Regions from separate parts of the Allobosea sp. RIT-PG3_2 genome, predicted to be linked through region 1. Evidence: riboswitches for the same ligand, from Rfam matches in the RefSeq annotation. Region 1 holds a riboswitch; each other region holds the start of a gene.
What was found. A riboswitch is a leader RNA that binds a small molecule or an ion and turns the genes downstream of it on or off. The one in region 1 is predicted to bind cobalamin.

Region 1 (3,225 bases):
TCCTCGATGTCGACATGCCAGGTCTCGAGATAGGCGCAGACCGCGCCCTTTCGCTTGCCGCCCTGGTTGACCGCGATCGCCGTGTCGTTGGCGACCTTCAGGAACGGCACGATGCCCTGGCTCTCGCCATTGGTGCCCTTGATATGGGCGCCCAATCCGCGCACCGGCGTCCAGTCGTTGCCGAGACCGCCGGAATACTTGGCCAGAAGCGCATTGTCCTTCACCGCCTTGAAGATGCCGTCGAGATCGTCGGCAACGGTGGTCAGGAAGCAGGAGGACAGCTGCGGGCGGAGCGTGCCCGAATTGAACAGCGTCGGCGTCGAGGCCATGAAATCGAAGGACGACAGCAGATCGTAGAACTCGATCGCCCGCGCCTCGCGATCGATCTCGCGGATGGCGAGGCCCATCGCGACGCGCATGAAAAAGGCCTGTGGCAGCTCGAAGCGGTTCCCGCGGACATGCAGGAAGTAGCGGTCGTAAAGCGTCTGGAAGCCGAGATAGTCGAAATGCAGGTCGCGCTCGGGCTTGAGAGCGGTAGCGATGCGGGCGAGATCGAAACGGCCGAGTTCGGGATCGATCAGCTCGTTCTCGATGCCGGTCTTCACATAGGCATGGAAGTAGTCGGCATAACGCCCTGACATTTCGGCCTGCGTCGCCTGTTCGGCATGGCCATGGACGAAGCTCAGCGCCTCGCGCCGCAGCTTGTCGAGCAGGAGCCGCGCCGAGACCTTGGCATAGTTCGGCTCGGACTCGATCAGGGTGCGCGCGGCCAGGATCGGGGCGAGCGCCAGCTCGTCGAGCGAGATGCCGTCGTAGAGATTGCGCTGCGCCTCGGCGAGGACCGGTTCCGCCAAAACGCCATCGAGCCCGGCGCAAGCTTCGCGCACCACCTTGGCCAATCGCCCGGCATCGAGCGGCACCAGCACGCCGTCGGCGAGCTTCATCCGCAGCGACGGGGCTGCGGCTGCGGCGGGCTTCGCCTCGGCCAGCGCCCTCGCCCGCTCCCGCGTCCGCTCGTCGCGATAAAGCACATAGGCGCGGGCGACCTTGTGATGCTCGGAGCGCATCAGCGCGAGTTCGACCTGGTCCTGCACGTCCTCGATATGGAAGGTGCGGCCGGCATCGGCGCGGCGCGTCAGGCCGGCGACGATCTGCGTGGTGAGGTCGGCGACGATGTCGTGGATGCGGCGCGAGGCGGCGGCGCTCGAGCCCTCGACAGCCAGGAACGCCTTGGTCAGGGCCACTGCGATCTTGGAGGCATCGAAGGGCGTGACCGCGCCGTTGCGGCGGATCACCTGGAAGCCCGGCTCGCTCGCGACGGCGCGCGGCTGCGATACGGTTTCGGCACTGTACGGCGCCGGCGCAGGCCGTTCGGCTTCAACGGAAAGAGACATCGGCTTCAAACCCCAAGATCAAGATGTTGGGGGCAAAGGCCAAGGCGGACGCGTGGAAAGGGCGCGCGACAAAGAGAGGCCGCGACCTGCCAGCGCACCACCGGGACACCCCGCCCGCGGACGTTAACTAGGGTCGCGGCAGGTCTCCTGGCTCGCGGGTCGTCGTTCTCGTCCGTCTTCCCAAGGCCTTGCGACCTCAGTGACTTAACGCTGGACGAGAACTCACCGCTGACAGTTGCGGGGGCAGCGCCGGCTTCGCACCGGCTTCCCTCTTAGCTCTCGATCTTGCGATTCGAGAGACCGTGACCACTACATTTAGCGGTCATTTCCATTCATCCGTCAATTGCTCGTATGCGCTGGATACAAGCCGTTGTGGAAAGCGGGGATGAATGGCTCAGCAGCTGCCGTCGAACCCCTGAAGTGCCGCGCACGCACACGCAACGCCACCGGCGCTCCATCTGAACCACCTCAGGCGAACTGAACGTCGATCTCAGGGCCAGCCTTGCGGACCACATGCGCGAAACGCGAGAAGTTATCGGCTTCGATGGCGAGCTTGAAACGGCTGGGCACCCCGGCCGAATCGATCACGGCAAGGCTGGCGCCCTCGTCGGAAAGGCGTTTGACGGTACAGTCTATCACCGAGCGGCCACCGTTGAACACGATGCTGCCGGCCTTGAGCACGCGCCGACCGAAGGGCGAGCTGCTCGCAGCGCCTGCATGGGCCGCAATGCAGCGATTGCGACCCGCGGTCTTGGCGGCATAGAGCGCCTCGTCAGCCTGCTGAAGCACGGCTTCGAGGTCCGATGCGGCAGTTGAAAGCGCCGCGATGCCGAAGCTCGCGGTCACGGTGAACGGTCCGCCGACGCCTTCGAAACGCTGGGCGGCGATGCTTTCCCGCAGCTTCTGCGCGACGCTGAGAGCGGCCTGCAGCCCCGTATGCGGCAGCAGAATCGCGAATTCCTCGCCCCCGAGGCGCCCGATCAGGTCGCTCTGGCGCAGCAGGTCGCGGCAGGCGGCCACGGTGCCGGTCAGCACGGTGTCCCCGCCGGCATGGCCCTGCGTGTCGTTGACGGTCTTGAAGTGGTCGAGGTCGAAGGCGATACAGCTCGTCTCATGGCGATGGCGCAACGCGAGTGCGATCGCCTTGCCGGCTTCATTGCGGAAGGCGCGGCGCGAGAGTGCCCCGGTCAGGACATCGGTGGACACGAGCAGACGCAACCTGAGCTCGTCCATCACGATCGCGGCGAGATCGGCGAGGATCGCAACGTCCTCTCCATCGAAGGCGCGGGGCGCGGTGTCCATGGCGCAGAGCGTGCCGATATTGTGACCGCCCTCGCCTCGCAGCGGTATGCCGGCATAGAAGCGCAGATGCGGCGCGCCGGTGACGAGTGGATTGTCGGTGAAACGCGGATCCGCACGGGTATCGGGCACGATCAACGGCTCGCCGCGGCGGATCGTGACGTCGCAGAGCGCGCTACGCCGATCTCCTTCGCAGTCGGACAAGCCCTCGCGCGACTTGAACCACTGCCGGTGGCCATCGAGGAAAGTCACGGTCGCCATCGGCACCTTCAATGTGCGGCGAACGAGGCGCGTGATCCGGTCGAAGGATTCCTCGCCCGGCGTATCGAGGATGTCGTACTGCGCCAGCTCGTCCAGGCGGGCCTGCTCGCTCGCGGCGGCGGGGACGGACATGGTTGCTCCCGATTCGATCTTATGCTTATGGCGCGAAGCTCAACGCGTCGGCGTAAAAGAGACGTAAACGGCAGCGTCGTCAGATGCTTTTGCCGTCAGGCCGCCGGAGTTAGAGGCCCTTAATATGTCAGAGCCTACG
Region 2 (3,225 bases), on a different contig from region 1:
GGAAAGCGCGAGCGCCCCGCCGCACAATCCGGCCATCAATGCCCGGCTCAGGCGATAGTCGAAGATCACGCCCTGCTGGATCGCGCTGACCGGCAGGTCGAGGTCGAACAGCCCGTTGCCGAGCGCCTTGACGGCGACCTGAAACGGGATCGCCATCTCGCCGATCGTCACCGCCAGCGCCACCGACAAGGTGAGTGCCAGCAGCGACAGCAGCGCGAGACCGATCCGCGCCGGCCAGTTCGGACCGTGGGCGGCGTGGCTCAAGGGGCGATGCCGAAGCTCGCGATCGCCTTGGCGAGCGTCTCGATGCCATCGACCGTATCGAGCCCGGCGCGAGTGGCCCCGACGTCGATGATGACGACGCGGTTGTTCTTCACCGCGTCGAGCTTGCTGGCGACGGCATCCGTCTTCAGGAATTCGAGCTTCTTCTCGATATCGTCGGCCGGGAAGCGGCGGCGGTCCATCCTGACCGTGACGATCACGGCCGGGTTGGCGGCGGCGATGCTCTCCCAGCCCACCAGCGGCCATTCCTCGTTGGTGGTGATGATGTTGCGCGCCCCGAGCTGCGACAGGATATAGGCCGGCACGCCGTTCTTGCCGGCCATGAAGCCGTCGCCCTTGATGTCCTTGCTGGAGAACCAGACGACCACGGGCACGTCCTGCGCCTTCAGCTTTGCGACCTGCTCGACGGCCTTGTCCTCGCGCGCCTTGAGCTCGGCGACGAGCTTCTCGGCGCGGTCGGAAACGTCGAAGATCTGCCCGAACTCGCGGATGTTGCGATAGACCAGCTCCATCGAGAACATCTGCGTGCGCACGCCGTCGCCGGGGCCGGAATTGTCCTTGCCGACGCAATCGGTCGGCGAGACATAGGTCGGCACCTTGACCTTGTGGAACTGGTCGCGCTTGCCGACGATGCCGTTCGGCCCGAGATGCCATTCGAACATCGCGGTGACGAGGTCTGGCTCCTGGCCGACGACGGCCTCGAAGCTCGGGTCGTTGTCGGCGAGGCGCTTCACCTTGGCGTTGACGGCCTCATAGGACTTGGCGACCGGCGAGAACCAGACGGCGGTGCCGACGACACGGTCGCCGAGGCCGAGCGCATAAAGGATTTCCGTCTGGGTCTGTCCGAGCGCGACGACGCGCTTGGGCGGGGCGGCGAAGGTGATCGTCTCCCGGCAGTTCTCCAGCGTCAGTGGATACTGCGTCGGAGCTGCCGAGGCGGCGGCGGCGAAGAGGACGCTGCCGGCGGCCGCGGCGAGCAAGGCGGGAACGAACTGGAAGGCACGACGCATGAACGGGACCGGCTTGGAGAGGGCGTCACGGCAGCGGAGCAGCGAGGCCCCGGCGCAACGGACATCAAGTGTAACAATGTTGCATTTCTCATAGGTCGCGCGACGCGGGCGCGTCAAGTGACGTGCGGCCTGCGCGGCGGCATCAGCGGATATCGTGGACATGGATTTCATCGCTCCCCGAAATGAGCGCGGGGAGTCTGGGCGGATACGGCCGGATGCGGGTCTGGGGACGCCGCCGACGCGCATCCCTCCGGAACACCCCGCCCGAAAGACGTCTCGCGATCGCGGCAGGTCTCCTGGCTCGCGGGTCGACGCCTGATCCGCCCGGCCTTCCCAGTGCGCGGGGCACCAGTGGACGATGGACGGAAGGCTCACCGCTTACAGTTGCGGGGGCAGCCTCGGCTTCGGCGAAAGGCGCCTCACCGAATTCCCTCTTAGCTCCGGGGTGCAACCCGGAGAACCTCGATCGACCGGCACCATAGGGCGGCGCCGAGGCGCGTCAAGCGGGCAGACGCTACGTCACCGTCCTGAACAATCCGAACTGTGAGAACAATGCGGCAGTGCCGCCGGTATGGATCACGCAGGCCGGCTCGCCGCCAGCGATCCGGCCCTCGGTGAGCGCGTCGAGGAAGCCGGCACAGGTCTTCGCCGTATAGACATGCTCGATGAGGATGCCCTCGGTGCGGGCGAAGGCCAGGATGGCGGCCTCCGAGGCCGGGGTCGGCACGCCCCAGCCGCCGCCGAGCTGCTCCATGTGATATTGCGGCAGCGCCGCATCGAGCGGCGCGACATCGAGCCCGGTCCGGTCGCGCAGGCCCTCATAGATGCGCCGGACATGCTCCTCCAGCTCCGCTCGCTCGTATTCGACGCTGACGAGATGGAGCTGGAAGGGATGCCCGAGCAGGGCATTGCCGAAGATGAAGCCGGCCTCTGTCGGCCCCATCGAGCCGGCGAGAAAGACGTGCCTGATCGGCGCCTCTTCCCGCTGCGACTGTTCGTGCAGCTCGAAGGCGGCCCGGACATAACCCATCGCGCCGAGCACGGGGTCGCCGACGATGTAGGGCTTCCGCCCCTGACGCGCGAGTTCCGCCGCCGCTTCGGCGAGCGCGGCGTTGCGCTCGCCTTCATCGACGGCCCCGATAAAGCGCAGCTCGGCGCCGAACAGTCGGTTCAGGAAGGAGCGCTCGCGATTCTCCGGCGTATCCGGCGCATTGTGCAGGACGATGCAGTCGAGACCGACGAGCGAGGCAGCCGCGGCCGTGAGGCGGCAGAGATTGGAGGTCGCGCCGCCTCCGACCAGAAGGATATCGGCCTTCTCGCGCAGCGCAGCGCCCAGCCAGTATTCGAGGCTCCGCAGCTTGTTGCCGCCGAGCGCGATCTCCATCAGGTCGTCGCGCTTGATGTAGACGCCGGGCCGGCCGAGCTTCTCCTCGAAACGGCGCAGCCTCTGGAGCGGCGTCGGAGCCTGGACGAGGGCATGGCGCGGCTCGCGCAAAAGGGTGGAAGGCTGAGGCGTCATCGTCCCGTTCGCGGTAGGGCGTGGTCAGGCTGGGTCGAATGAGCGGCGATCAGCCGCCGTACTGGGCGTCCGAGACCTGCTCCAACCATTCCACGACCTTGCCGTTCTCGGCTTCCTGAATGGCGATATGGGTCATGCCCGTTGCCGGCGCCGCGCCATGCCAGTGCTTTTCGCCGGGCGGGAACCAGACCACGTCGCCCGGTCGAATCTCCTCGATCGGCCCACCCCAGCGCTGCACCCGGCCGGCACCGCTGACGACGACCAGCGTCTGGCCGAGCGGGTGGGTGTGCCAGGCCGTCCGCGCGCCCGGCTCGAAGGTGACGCTGGCGCCCTGCACGCGCTCCGGCGCATGCGGATTGAAGAGGGGGTCGATCCGGACCGATCCGGTGAACCAGTCGGCCGGTCCCTTCCCGG
Region 3 (3,225 bases), 170 kb from region 1:
GAAATCTCCAGCGCGGCGAAGGCTTCGACGCCCTTGGTCTGCGCCTTGCCGATATTGGCGTAGGAGTTGCGTGCCGTGTTGGTGACGATCAGGTTGTCGATGTCGTTCTGGAACCAGGTCCCGCCGAACTGCAGGCGCTTGTCGAAGAGCGGCTGCTCGAAGCCGATATCCCAGCCGCGGCTTTCTTCCGGGCTCAGGTTCGGGTTGCCGAAGAAATTGAAGCCGGGGCGATAGTCGATGAAGAGCTCGCTCAGCGTGGGCGCCTTAAAGCCGGTGCCGTAGCTCGCCTTCAGCTTGGTCTCGATGCCCGGGACGATCACCGCGGGCGCGATGCGATAGGTGGTGTGGCCGCCATAGCTGTCGTCATTATCGTGGCGGATGTTGGCCGCCAGGAAATAGCGGTCCTGAATATTGCCCTGGTATTCGAGATAGGCGGCCTTGTTGCCGTTGGAAGCGACGAGGCTCGCGGTGTCCAAGCGCTCGCGCTCGTACTGCAGGCCCATGATCAGATTGTGGCCCTTGGTGATCTCGAGATTGCCGCGCCAGTCGACCTTGGTGCGCTCGCCCAGGTTTTCGTTGGGCAGGCCGAGGATGCCGGTCGTGCCGTTGGCCGTTCGCGTCGCCCGGTCCTGGTTCGTGTAGGAAACGCCGAAGGTGTTGACGAAACGTCCGCCGAACGGATCCCAGACGACCTCGCCGCGTGTGAAGGCCTGTGCGTAGTTCTGCAGGGAGCGATAGGGGGCGGGGCGGCTCGGGAAGCCGGTGTCGCCGGTATAGCGCAACTGCCCGTCCTGATAGCGGCCGACCCAGTTGAGCGTCAGCGTGTCGCCGAGCGCGACGCCGATGCGGCCGGAATAGCTGTAGTTGTCGAAGGCATTCGGATTGATGCGGCGGCCGGGCGGGACGAGGTTCGGCGGCGTGACGTCGGTCGCGTCGGTCCGGAAATGGGCGACGTTGAAGGCATAGTTGAAACGATCGTCGCCACCGCTGAAACCGGCGGACTGGTTGAAGGTGCCGTGGGAGCCGGCTTCGACCCGCGCGGTCGCCCTGGGCGGCCCCTCGCCGCGCTTCGTCGTGACCGAGATGACGCCGCCGATCGCATTGGCGCCGTAAAGGCCGCTCTGCGGGCCACGCAGCACCTCGATGCGCTCGATGTCGTCGGTCAGCATCGAGCCGAAATCGAAGGAGCGGTTGGGCGTCGAGGGGTCGTTCGCCTCGATGCCGTCGATCAGAACCTTGACGTGATTGGAGTTGGTGCCGCGCATGAAGACCGAGGTCAGGCCGCCCGGTCCGCCTGTCTGGACGATGTTGAGGCCGGGCACGGTGGCGAGAGCCTGGGGCAGGGTGCGGCGCTGCTGCTGCTCGATCTCCCTGGCGGTGATGACGGTGACGGAGCTCGCGATCTCGCGCGCCGGGGTCGGCGTGCCGGTCGCGCTGACAACGATCTCGTCGAGCGCGAGCGGGGCGGGTGCGTTCTGGGCGAGTGTCGGGGCGGAGCAGGCCAGTGCGAGGAAGGAAACGCATAGCAGCAGGCGGCCGCGTTCTGCGGCTGGAAGGGCGGGGATCACGATGGAGACCTCGGGCGTTGACGTCAGTGGCACGTCACCGCGAACGCGATCTCCCATTGCCGCGCAAAAGGCGGCAAACAGTCAAATCAGCGATCGGCGCACCCCGTCCGAACGTGTTCGCGTGTGACCACGGCTGACGGCAGGTCTCCTGGCTCGCGGGTCCATGCCCTTTGCCGCCTTCCCAGGTCCGAGGTCCCAGTGGCGTATGGCGAAAGGCTCGCCGCTTACAGTTGCGGGGGCAGCCGCGGCATGGGGTGGCTGGCCACCCGCACCGCGTTCCCTTTTGATCCCGTGAGGGAACCGTCCCGGTGACGATTACGGCGGAAAAGTGTCGTCGTCAAATAGGTTTAACCAAAGGTAAGGACGGGGGCGGGAGATCGCGCGCCATGTCGTATCCGGAGGCCAGCCGTCGCGATCGCGCCGGTTTACGCCCGCGAGCCGGCGCGGCAGAACAGAAGCCACGGGCCGGGTCGGAATCACCATCTCTCGGCGCTTTCCGCGGCTTGGCCGCTCTGCTGTTGCCGAGGATGACGATGCTTAGGTTGCCGGACTTCGACGAGCAGATCGACCGCCGCGGGACCCATTCGGCCAAATGGGACACGATGGAGAAGTATTATGGCGTGGCCGCTTCCGACGGCATCGCCATGTGGGTGGCCGATATGGATTTCCGGCCGCCGCCTTGCGTCCAGCAGGCGGTCGAGCGCATGGCGGCTCACGGGGTCTATGGCTATTTCGGCGACGACCGCACCAATAGCGACGCCATCCGCTGGTGGATGAAGACCCGCCATGGCTGGGACGTGGCGTCGGAAGCGATCTTCACCACCCATGGCCTCGTCAATGGCACGGCGCTCTGCGTCGATGCCTTCACCGCGCCGGGCGATGGCGTCGTGCTGATGACGCCGGTCTACCACGCCTTCGCCCGCATCATCCGCTCGGCCGGCCGGGAGGTCGTGGAGTGCCGGCTGCCGATCGAGGAGGGCCGCTACGTCCTCGACATCGCCGGCTGGGACGCGCAGATGACCGGCCGCGAGCGGATGCTGATGCTGTGCTCGCCGCATAATCCGGGCGGGCGCGTCTGGACACGCGACGAACTCCGCGAGATCGCGGCCTTCTGCAAGCGCCACGACCTGATCCTCGTCGCCGACGAGATCCATCATGATCTGGTCATGCCGGGAGCCAGGCACACCGTCATGCCGCTGGCTGCGCCTGAAATCGCGGACCGCCTCGTGATGATGACGGCGACCACCAAGACCTTCAACATCGCGGGCGCCCATGTCGGCAACGTCATCATTCCCGACGAGCCGCTGCGCGAGCGGTTCCGCGCCCGGATGAACGCCCATGGCATCTCGCCCAATTCCTTCGGCATGGCGATGGCGACCGCCGCCTACAGCCCCGAAGGTGCGGCCTGGGTCGACCGGCTCGTGGCCTATCTCGACGGCAACAGGAAGCTGTTCGACGACGGGGTGAACGCCATTCCCGGCCTGCGTTCGATGCCGCTCGAGGCGACCTATCTCGCCTGGGTCGATTTCGGCGGGGCTGGCATGGAGCCGGCGGAATTCACCGCCCGCGTCGAGAAGCAGGCGAAGATCGCGGTGAACCATGGCGCGAGCTTCGGGGCGGGGGGCGACAGCTTCCTGCGCTTCAACCTCGCCACGCC
Region 4 (3,225 bases), on a different contig from region 1:
TCCTGGAAGCCGACCTCCGAGACGATCCGGCGCGCGGCGGAGAGGATCGCCTCACGCTTGCCCGCCTTGCGCGGTTGTTTCGGGGTTCCATCGACCATGCACGATCTCGAAATTGAATCTGAATTCAAATTCAATATGAAGAGGAACCCCATTCCGTCAAGTGTCCGCCAGCAAGGGTAATCGATCGGGCAATGGAGGCGCGGGAACCCTCTCCTGGAAGGAGCGGGCAGGATGAGGTGGAGGCCGCTGGACCAGGGACGCGAGTGCTCACGGCGCGGTTGGGCTCGGGCTAGCGATGCCCCTCCAAACAGCTCACCCCTCCGCTCTCCTTACAGGAGAGGGGTTCCCGCGCTCTCCTACCCGTCTTCGTCTGCTGGAATGGGTTGGGTCGATTTACCCCGAGAAAGACGGCAAGCTTCTTTCTGCGCCCCCCGAAAGAGGCTCAGAACTCGATACCTTGCTGCGCCTTCACGCCGGCGGCGAAGTGATGCTTCACCAGCGTCATCTCGGTGACGAGGTCGGCGGCCTCGATCAGTTCCGGCTTGGCGTTGCGACCGGTGACGACGACGTGGAGGTCGGGCCGGCGAGCCTTGAGCGTCGCCACGACATCGGCGAGCGGCAGGTAATCGTAGCGCAAGGCGATATTGAGCTCGTCCAGCACCAGCAGCCTGATCTCCGGATCGGCCATCAATTCCCTCGCCTTGGCGAAGGCCCGCTCGGCGGCGGCGATGTCGCGGGCCTTGTCCTGCGTTTCCCAGGTGAAGCCCTCGCCCATGCTGTGCCAGCTGACCTGATCGCCGAAGGCTTCGAGCGCCTTGCGCTCGCCGGTCGACCAGGCGCCCTTGATGAACTGCACCACGCCGATGCGCCAGCCATGGCCGAGCGCCCTCAGGATCAGGCCGAAGGCCGCCGTCGACTTGCCCTTGCCGGGACCGGTATTGACGATGAGCAGGCCCTTCTCGACCGTCTTGGAGGCGATTTCGGCGTCCTGAACCGCCTTGCGCTTCTCCATCTTCGCCTTGTGGCGGGCGGCTTCGTCAGCGTCGATATCCCGCGTCATGTCTTCGGCTCACTTCACTCGCATCGGCAATCCGGCGACCATGAAGACCACGCGGCCGGCGCGTGCCGCAAGCGCCTGATGCAGCCGCCCGGCCTCGTCGCGGAAGCGCCGGGCGAGCGCGTTCTCGGGCACGATGCCGAGGCCGACTTCGTTGGAGACCAGCACGATGGGGCCGGAAGCCTGCTCGCATGCACTGATAAGCGCGGCCCCGGCAACAGCGGTATCGCGTTCGGCGAGGATCAGGTTGGTCAGCCAAAGCGTCAGGCAATCCACGAGGATCGGCTGCCCGGCCGGCTGTTCGGCGATCGCTTCCGCCAGATCGAGCGGCGCATCGACCGTCAGCCAGCCCGGGGGCCGGCGCATCCGATGCTCGGCGATGCGCTCGCGCATCTCGTCGTCATAGGCCTGGGCGGTCGCGATGTAGGTCCAGGGCGCCGGCAAAGCCTCGATCAGCGACTCGGCATGGCGGCTCTTGCCGGAGCGGGCGCCACCGAGGATGAGGGAGAGATGGGGCAAGTCCATGGGCAGGTCCTTCGGCGCCGCCCCCTGTCGTCATGCCCGGGCTTGACCCGGGCATCCCACCCCGAAGGAGGCGCGCGAGCCTCTTCCTGCATGAGATTCTCGGGTCAAGGCCGAGAATGACGCGCTTGCGGCGCACCCTGCATTGCACAGCAGCATCCCGAAGGCTAATGATCGTCGCTGACGGTGCCTCCGCGAGGAGGTGAAAAGGGAACGCGGTGCGGGCTTGCTCTGCCCAAAGCCGCGGCTGCCCCCGCAACTGTAAGCGGGTGTCCTTCGCCATCGGCCACTGGAGCCAACGCTCCGGGAAGGCGGCGCAGGACGTCTAACCCGCGAGCCAGGAGACCTGCCGTCGACCCGCAAAGATCCAACCAGCTGCCGGCGGGGCGGCTACGGAGAGCATGATGAACACGGTTTCGGTTTCCACCATACAGCTCAGCGTTTCCGAACGCGTCAAGGCGGTTGCCGCCGCGCTCGTGATCGGCGTCGCGCTGATCTACACGACCGGCTTCGCGGCCTCGACCAATGTCCATAACGCCGCGCACGATACCCGTCACGGCCTCGCCTTTCCCTGCCACTGAGGGAAAGCCATCATGGTCACGCGTGTTCTCACGGTCAGCATCCTGGCCGGGCTTCTGGCTGGCTTGATCGTCGCCGCCCTGCAGCATGTCACCACCACCCCGCTTATCCTCAAGGCCGAGACCTATGAGGCGGCGCTCGCGCTGAAAGCGCCGACGCTCGCCGCTTTCGATGGCGAGGCGAAAATCATCCTCGCGCATGGCCCGGCGGGCGATGCGCCCGGCCATGAGCATGCCGAATGGAAGCCGCAGGACGGCCTCCAGCGCACGCTCTTCACCAGCTCGGTCACGATCGCGACCGCCATCGGCTTCGCCGCGCTGCTGCTCGCCGGCATGATCGCGGCCGGGGACACGATCGACCAGCGCCGCGCCCTGATCTGGGGCGCCTGCGGCTTCCTCGCCTTCGGCCTCGTGCCGGCGATGGGGCTGGCGCCGGAGCTGCCGGGCGCGGCATCCGCCGCGCTGGAACAGCGCCAGCTCTGGTGGCTCGCAACCGCGATCGCCACGGCTATCGGGCTATTCGTGTTCCTGCGCTTCGACGCGCCCTGGCTCAAGCTGCTCGCCGTCGTCGTGATCCTGCTGCCGCACATCGTCGGTGCGCCACATCCAGCCGCGCCGGAGAGCAAGGTCCCGGCCGAGGTCGCGGCGCATTTCGCGGCGCTCTCGCTCGGCATCCAGGCCGCGCTCTGGCTCGCGACCGGCTTCATGGTCGGCGTGCTCTGGCCCTGGGGGAGCCGCCGCGCCGCCGCGGCCTGAGGATAGCGGCGCCTTCGGGCTCCGCGCGAAAGGCAAGCCACATGTCCGAGGGCGACCTCACCATCCATGTCTGCACGGTTTGCAGACGGGCGCGCGCCGACCTCCCGGAGGGTTACGACCAGCCGGGGCTGGCGCTCGCCGAAGCGCTGGCCGCGCAGCTCGCAGCCAAGGGCAGCGCCATTCCGGTGGTGCCCGTCGAATGCCTCGCCGTCTGCAAGCGGCCCTGTACCGTCGCCTTCGCGGCCGACGGCAAATGGACCTATCTGATCGGCGACCTGGATACAGAAACCCATCTCGACGAGATCGTCGGCG

Region 2: another riboswitch for cobalamin. It lies ahead of AC2FAN_RS07300 (ABC transporter substrate-binding protein); the one in region 1 lies ahead of AC2FAN_RS17420 (ribonucleoside-diphosphate reductase subunit alpha).
Region 3: another riboswitch for cobalamin. It lies ahead of AC2FAN_RS16595 (TonB-dependent receptor plug domain-containing protein); the one in region 1 lies ahead of AC2FAN_RS17420 (ribonucleoside-diphosphate reductase subunit alpha).
Region 4: another riboswitch for cobalamin. It lies ahead of AC2FAN_RS06955 (CbtB domain-containing protein); the one in region 1 lies ahead of AC2FAN_RS17420 (ribonucleoside-diphosphate reductase subunit alpha).

Annotation. Positions count from the first base shown of each region.
Region 1 is NZ_JBXWCA010000005.1:356,369-359,593, reverse strand. Features, by position in the region: gene AC2FAN_RS17420 (ribonucleoside-diphosphate reductase subunit alpha) at 1-1,394, opposite strand, end outside; cobalamin riboswitch at 1,515-1,714, opposite strand; gene AC2FAN_RS17415 (sensor domain-containing diguanylate cyclase) at 1,863-3,086, opposite strand.
Region 2 is NZ_JBXWCA010000002.1:324,375-327,599, reverse strand. Features, by position in the region: gene AC2FAN_RS07305 (FecCD family ABC transporter permease) at 1-264, opposite strand, end outside; gene AC2FAN_RS07300 (ABC transporter substrate-binding protein) at 261-1,292, opposite strand; cobalamin riboswitch at 1,562-1,772, opposite strand; gene AC2FAN_RS07295 (1-aminocyclopropane-1-carboxylate deaminase/D-cysteine desulfhydrase) at 1,807-2,811, opposite strand; gene AC2FAN_RS07290 ((R)-mandelonitrile lyase) at 2,861-3,225, opposite strand, start outside.
Region 3 is NZ_JBXWCA010000005.1:183,263-186,487, forward strand. Features, by position in the region: gene AC2FAN_RS16595 (TonB-dependent receptor plug domain-containing protein) at 1-1,601, opposite strand, end outside; cobalamin riboswitch at 1,690-1,887, opposite strand; gene AC2FAN_RS16600 (MalY/PatB family protein) at 2,102-3,225, shown strand, end outside.
Region 4 is NZ_JBXWCA010000002.1:257,465-260,689, forward strand. Features, by position in the region: gene AC2FAN_RS06940 (TetR/AcrR family transcriptional regulator) at 1-98, opposite strand, end outside; gene cobO (cob(I)yrinic acid a,c-diamide adenosyltransferase) at 443-1,060, opposite strand; gene cobU (bifunctional adenosylcobinamide kinase/adenosylcobinamide-phosphate guanylyltransferase) at 1,070-1,582, opposite strand; cobalamin riboswitch at 1,748-1,947, shown strand; gene AC2FAN_RS06955 (CbtB domain-containing protein) at 1,984-2,160, shown strand; gene AC2FAN_RS06960 (CbtA family protein) at 2,173-2,913, shown strand; gene AC2FAN_RS06965 (DUF1636 domain-containing protein) at 2,955-3,225, shown strand, end outside.